Regions from separate parts of the Idiomarina sp. OXR-189 genome, predicted to be linked through region 2. Evidence: predicted binding sites of a transcription regulator. Region 2 holds the regulator's gene; each other region holds the start of a gene.
The links. The regulator sigma-54, encoded in region 2, starts transcription at its own class of promoters, with help from an activator protein. The targets are predictions, from matches to a motif close to GTTGGCACGNNNNTNGNNT.
Positions count from the first base shown of each region.

Region 1: the regulator sigma-54 is predicted to act here: its motif matches at 1,481-1,499, upstream of UM402_RS03870 (flagellar assembly protein FlgT).
Region 3: the regulator sigma-54 is predicted to act here: its motif matches at 1,495-1,513, upstream of UM402_RS10550 (P-II family nitrogen regulator).

Region 1 is NZ_CP139706.1:797,021-799,292, forward strand. It holds gene UM402_RS03860 (sterol desaturase family protein) at 1-124, shown strand, start outside; tRNA gene UM402_RS03865 (tRNA-Arg) at 134-207, opposite strand; gene UM402_RS03870 (flagellar assembly protein FlgT) at 249-1,412, opposite strand; gene UM402_RS03875 (LPP20 family lipoprotein) at 1,520-1,999, opposite strand; gene UM402_RS03880 (flagellar protein FlgN) at 2,058-2,272, opposite strand, start outside.
Region 2 is NZ_CP139706.1:432,481-434,752, reverse strand. It holds gene lptB (LPS export ABC transporter ATP-binding protein) at 1-348, shown strand, start outside; gene UM402_RS02085 (RNA polymerase factor sigma-54) at 370-1,830, shown strand; gene hpf (ribosome hibernation promoting factor) at 1,857-2,144, shown strand; gene ptsN (PTS IIA-like nitrogen regulatory protein PtsN) at 2,148-2,272, shown strand, end outside.
Region 3 is NZ_CP139706.1:2,135,725-2,137,996, reverse strand. It holds gene UM402_RS10555 (ammonium transporter) at 1-1,108, opposite strand, end outside; gene UM402_RS10550 (P-II family nitrogen regulator) at 1,120-1,458, opposite strand; gene UM402_RS10545 (cysteine synthase A) at 1,675-2,272, shown strand, end outside.

The sequences.
Region 1 (2,272 bases), 360 kb from region 2:
AAGTTTCACTCCCGCACCTAAAGCGGGCTCAGACAACATTGATATTGGTCTGAAGGAATACCGAGACCAGACAGTGACAACTAAAATTTGGGGCCTACTGAAAATACCTTTTATTCGTGGCTGAGTTGGCTTGCGTCCCCGGCAGGAGTCGAACCTGCGACCTATTGCTTAGGAGGCAATTGCTCTATCCAGCTGAGCTACGGGGACGTGCCGCGAATTATGCCAGAACCGGCGAGCGGTTTCATCCCCTAGTCAATGGGAACAACCCAGTCTCTGACTTGTACATTATGCAACATATTGCTGCCGGTTAACTGAGCCACTGCTGTGCTTTGCTGAACTTGTTGCACTTCCACTTCAAACTGGCTGACTTCCCATTTTTGGCGAAAACGACCTTGGTCATCGGTAAAGTGGCTTGGGTGCAGGACCTTTAATTTGTCGCCTACTTTAACGCCATGTTGCTGACCTAAATTAAACTGTACGGTCTTCTCATCAACGGCAATAACGCGGCCGCGCACTGGCTTACAAACCAGTTTTTCTTTCACGCCACCGGCCAGGTCTTCTAAGCCACTGTCGAGAGCGGCGCCAAAAGGTTCGTCCCAGAAGTTTGCGGTTGCCACGTCGACGGTGGCGGAGCGATCAAATGTCCAGGGCTGAGTGTCTTCGACTCGAGCGCGAGTTACAAGTTGCCCTGTGCTGGCATCCATTAAATATAGGGTCAATGCATAGTGGCGATCGGGCGTTGAAGACCATAGCCAGCCGGAGTCGGTATTCATCATAGCTAAGTCGTCAAACAAGCCAAACACGACGAACTGACTGTCGTTAGCCAGTCCTAAACTACGTGCCATACGCCCCAGTTCTTCCAGATTCAGGCCACTTAATGCGTCGTTTAGGCCCGCGTGACGTTGTAAGGTGTGGGCAATATGAATTTGACTGCCGACGCCACCTAGTGTGCGCGAAAAGCGCTCAGCAGACACTTCGCCGATATCCCAAATTTGGCCCCAGGTACCATGGGCGCGGTCGCGCAGCTCAAACGGCACAATAGTGACGGAGTTTTTATAGCTACTGCGGGCGCATTCGCCCTCGCGGTTCCAAATGTCTGCGCGTAGTAAAACCACGACACGATCGTCCCGAACTTCCTCTCGCACGATAGAAACTTGATCGACATCGCCACGACTGGTCCACTGGGTTTCTGTGTTACTCAGGACGCCATCAACCACCTGCTGAATGCTGCTGATACTGCCACCAGAAGAGAGGAGAGCTTGTTGAAGGGCGTTTTCAATGGCTTGCTGGCGCGCCTTTTCGACATCACCATTCACAATACGCGCCGTACCTTGAGCTTCAATCCAGCGAGCGTCGCTTGGAAACGCAAGAAAAATAAGTGACGCGAGTAAAAGCAAGGTCTTCCAGTTCATGTGTTGTATCCCAGTCTTATCCAAAGTGTCGATTTATTGTCGGTCTTTGAGGCTTTCTCTGAAATAAAATGCAAGAACCCTGCCAAATTTTAACTTAAAAGCTTTGCTTAATAATAAACAACACGTTTTACTTTTTGCTGGCGGTTGGTGCTTTGATACAAGCGGTGTACTTTCTCAAAGTCTAAACGCAATTCCGTCGCGTAATACTCGCCAACGGTGTAGGTTTTCACGACTTCGGCCCCGCGAATAACACCGTCAACCGATGCCTGAAAGCTATCGTTATTCAACGCCCAGTCTTCCACCGAGCTGCTGCCGGCAATTCGTTGCCCATACACTTGTTCCGCAAGTTCGCGATACGCAGCCAGCTTAGAGGCGCGCATCGCGTTTAGGTCTTTCACTTGAGCCGAATCACCTGATTGCTTTTCAATAGGCGCATAGCCAACCGCGTTTAATACCGGAAAGGTGTCAGGCGTTTGAGTTTCCCATTCGACGTGCTTTTGATCGTACACCAAGTTGTTATAAGCCGCACAGCCACTTAAAACCATTGATGAAAGGACAATACCCAGTGTCAAAATTTGCTTTGTCATAACGACCCCTACGGACTAAAACGTACTAATCGTTATAACGGCTGAAACGCAGAATTCTTTAACGAATTTTGCCTTTACTGTTGTAGGTAAGAGAGTCTTTGCGGGCTGACTGTAAAATACTTTGCTTGAGTTGGTCAATGCTGTTCAGCGTCGACTGAACTACGCGTTCATTGACTTGGTTTTGGTGTTGAACATTGGCGAGGGTTTGCTTAATGGACTCAACCGCAGCGGCTAACTGCGCGTCTTCTTTCAAAGTGTCTTTGTCGGGGTGCT
Region 2 (2,272 bases):
ATTGGGCATATCGCTAATAGCCTGGGCATGAGTTTATCCGGCGGCGAAAGGCGCCGCGTTGAAATCGCACGCGCACTGGCTGCTGAACCCACGTTCATTCTGTTAGATGAACCTTTCGCAGGCGTTGACCCTATTTCGGTTATCGATATTAAGAAAATTGTTGAACATTTGAAGCAGCGTGGTATTGGTGTACTTATTACCGATCATAATGTCAGAGAAACGCTGTCCGTTTGTGAACACGCGTATATTGTTAGCCACGGAGAACTTATTGCCAGCGGAGATGCAGAAAGTATATTATCGAATCAACAGGTTAAAGACGTTTACCTCGGTGAGCAGTTCACCCTTTAATGTGATACCGGGACGATAACCATGAGACAAAGTCTGCAGCTAAAAATTGGTCAGCAACTGACCATGACGCCTCAGTTACAACAAGCTATACGCTTGCTGCAGCTCTCTTCGCTCGACTTACAGGCAGAGATTCAAGACGCTCTGGACAATAACCCATTGTTAGAAGTCGAGAGTGAGCAGTCCCAGGACAGCGACAGCGCGGATCATGTAAACTCCTTACATAAAGACGACAGCCAACGAGAAACATCCGACGTTATTAAAACTCAGGAAATGCCGGAAGATCTGCCTGTCGACAGTACCTGGGACGATACTTATTCGTCATCTACGCCAGTCAATGGCGCAGCATCGAGCAGTAAGTCGTACGACGGCGACTACGAGGTTTACCAAGGCTCAACCAGCGAATCTCTGCAGGATCATCTCATTTGGCAAATGCAGCTCTCACACTTTTCTGAGGAAGACACCGCCATTGGCGAAGCCATTATTGAGGCTATTGACGACAACGGTTATTTAACCGCAGATATCGACGACATTATAGAGTCTGTGCGCCTACCCGAGGTTGGCGAGGAAGAAGTTTGCATGGTACTCAAGCGCATTCAACATTTCGACCCTGTCGGAGTTGGTGCGCGCACAGTCAGTGAGTGTCTCGCCATTCAGTTAAGACAACTGGATGACCGCACGCCCTTCAAATATGACGCCCTAACCCTTGTTTGCGATCATATGGACTTGTTAGGCAACCGCGACTTTCGCAATATTCAGCGCAAACTAAAGCTAACAGAAGGCGACTTGCGGGAAGTGATGCGCCTGATTCAGCAAATGCACCCGCATCCGGGCGAGCAAATTGCTCAGCAAGAAGTCGAGTACGTTATTCCTGACGTTGCAGTCATGAAAAAGAATGGCCGCTGGGTGGTCGAATTAAACCCCGATAGCGTACCTAAATTAAAGGTCAATGAAGAATACGCGGCACTGAGTAAAGCGGCGAAGTCCTCGGCAGACAGTCAGTATATTAAAAACCATACGCAAGAAGCTCGTTGGTTTATTAAAAGCCTCGAAAGCCGTAATGAAACACTGCTGAAAGTTGCCAACTGCATTGTCCAGCGCCAGCAAGGCTTTTTTGAGTACGGCGAAGAGGCAATGAAGCCTATGGTACTCAACGATGTCGCCGAAGCGGTAGAAATGCATGAAAGTACTATTTCACGGGTAACGACGCAGAAGTTTCTGCACTGCCCAAGAGGTATATTTGAGCTGAAATACTTTTTCTCAAGCCATGTCAGTACAGAAGGTGGAGGTGAGTGTTCAAGTACCGCAATACGTGCTTTAATTAAGAAGTTAGTCGCTGCAGAAAATCGTAGCAAACCATTAAGCGACAGCAAAATCGCTGAACTGATAGCCGAGCAAGGCATCAAAGTAGCGAGGAGGACAATTGCGAAGTACCGGGAATCATTGAATATTCCCTCATCGAGTCAACGCAAGAGTCTTTTATAACTTGTAAACTGCAGAAGGAAGACGTTATGCAAATTAATCTTACTGGTCATCATATCGATATCACTGAGTCTCTGCGTGAGTATGTGGATACAAAATTTGCTAAGTTAGAGCGCCATTTTGACCATATAACCAACGTTCACGTCATCCTTAATGTTGAAAAAACGAATCAAAAAGCAGAAGCTACCGTGCATTTGAACGGCGGTGAAATTTTTGCTGACTCTGTTCACGATGATATGTACGCAGCCATTGATGGTTTAATCGATAAGCTTGACCGTCAGGTTATTAAACACAAAGAAAAAATGAAAAAGCATTAGTCCATGCAAATAAGTGAGTTGTTAAGCCCCGACTGCACCAAGTGTGCAGTCGAGGGTGCAAGTAAAAAGCGGGTATTAGAAACCATTAGCCAAATTGTCGCGCCGAAACTGTCAGGCATTACCCGTCA
Region 3 (2,272 bases), 900 kb from region 2:
GTTCTTTGGTGACCCTTATTCCGATTGTGAATTTCAGTAACCCCCAAAGGACAAAGCTCGTTAAAAAGCCCCAGGCCAGAATGACGGATGCTCCTATCAACTGGTTAAGCAGAGTTGCCCCCGAGTCACTGATTGGAACGACCAGGGTACCGAATATTCCCACCACCCCGTGAACTGAAATAGCCCCAACAGGGTCATCGATATGCAGTTTGTCCAGAAAAATAATGGATAGCACAACCAGTATTCCTGCCGTAAAGCCAACAATGGCCGCCAGCCAACTTGGTGGAGTAACGGGTTGTGCTGTTATAGCAACTAAGCCTGCGAGGGCGCCATTTAGAATCATCGTGAGGTCAGCCTTTTTAAAAAAGACTTTGGTAAACAAATAGGCCGCGACCGTTCCTCCCGCTGCTGATATGTTGGTATTCACAAAGGCGGAAGCAATAGCATTGGCATCTGCGGTAGAGCTTAATGCAAGCTGAGAGCCGCCATTAAAGCCGAACCATCCGAACCATAAAACCAGAGTTCCCAAAGTGGCCAGTGGCATATTAGCGCCTGGAATGGCCATTACGGCATCTGATTTAGAATATTTGCCCAAGCGTGGACCTAGTAATAGAACAGCGGCAAAAGCGGCGGATGCTCCGGTTAGGTGAACAATACTTGAACCGGCAAAATCAACGAAGCCAAGTTCTGACAGGAAACCGCCACCCCAGCTCCATGCGCCCTGGATTGGGTAAATAAAGGCGCTTAATGCAACACAAAAAAGTAAAAAGCTATTGAGTTTCATGCGCTCTGCAACAACGCCCGAAACAATAGACATTGCGGTGGCGACAAACACCATTTGGAAAAAGAAGCCGGCGTCAGCTGCGTGGGCTGTTGGCGCCGCATTTGGGTACATGATGGCATAACCAATAAACAAATAGCTGAGGCAGGCTAACGCATATAGGGTGATATTCTTAGTCAGTATCTCTGTCGTGTTTTTAGCTCTGACCAAACCGGCTTCAAGCATAGAGAAACCCGCGGCCATCCACATAACAAAGGCGCCGGAGATTAATAAAAAGAAAGTGTCTAAAACATAAGGCAGTTGCGCTAAGTGCTGTTGAGATTCCATGAGTGCTTCCTCTATAAAGCTTGTTCGTTCGTTTCTCCAGTGCGAATGCGTATGCAATGCTCTAAAGGGGTGACAAAAATTTTCCCATCGCCAATGCCGCCGGTCTGCGCCGCTGACTGAATGACTTCTAACGCTCGCTCTAGCTGCGCGTCACTAACCGCAATTTCGATACGAATTTTAGGGAGAAAATCAACGGTGTATTCGGCGCCTCGGTAAAGTTCGGTGTGTCCTTTTTGACGACCAACACCTCTGACTTCCGATACGGTTAGTCCTTGGCAGCCTATCTCGAATAAAGACTCTTTCACGTCGTCCAATTTAAACGGCTTAATTAATGCGATAATCATTTTCATGGGCTTTACCTTGTTAATGCAGTGTTAACCTTTGCCTTTCACGAACCATGCCAAAAAACAAAGTGTTGATTTTTAAGGTTAAATTTATTTTTAAGAGCTTATTAAAGCGGAAACTTGCACTAAGCGGGTGCATTGCACCAAAAAGACCTATTGAACCAAATTGGCTTGCGGGAGATACTATTTACCAACACTATTGAATGATTAAAGGGTTTAGCCATGCTGGTAGGTGAACGTCAGAGTGACTTAATTGGGCAGACCGATCTCTTACGTATTCCGTCATTATCGGATTTGACGGGGTGCGACATATTCCTGAAATGTGAGTTTCAAAACCCGGGCGGCTCGATTAAAGATCGTGCCGCTAAGCAACTTATTGAAGATGCCATGGAACGTGGCGAACTGAAGCCGGGCATGACCGTCGTTGAAGGCACTGCGGGGAATACCGGCATTGGCTTGGCTGTGGTTGCTAAGGCTTACGGGCTAAATATGCTGGCGGTGATGCCTAATGACCAAACACCGGAAAAAGAACGAATGATACGCTTGCACGGCGGTGAGCTGATGGCGGTGGATCCGGTACCTTTTAAAAATGAAAACCACTTTTACCATACGGCACGTCGTTTAGCCGAAGAGCGCGATGACTGCTGGTGGGCGAATCAGTTTGAAAATACCAGTAACGCACGGGCGCATTACCTGCACACTGCGCCCGAAATTTGGGAACAAATGAACGGCAATATCGACGTTTTTGTGTCGGTGGCAGGCACAGGCGGTACTATTGGCGGTAATTCTAAGTTTTTCAAAGAGCAGGACTCGACCATTG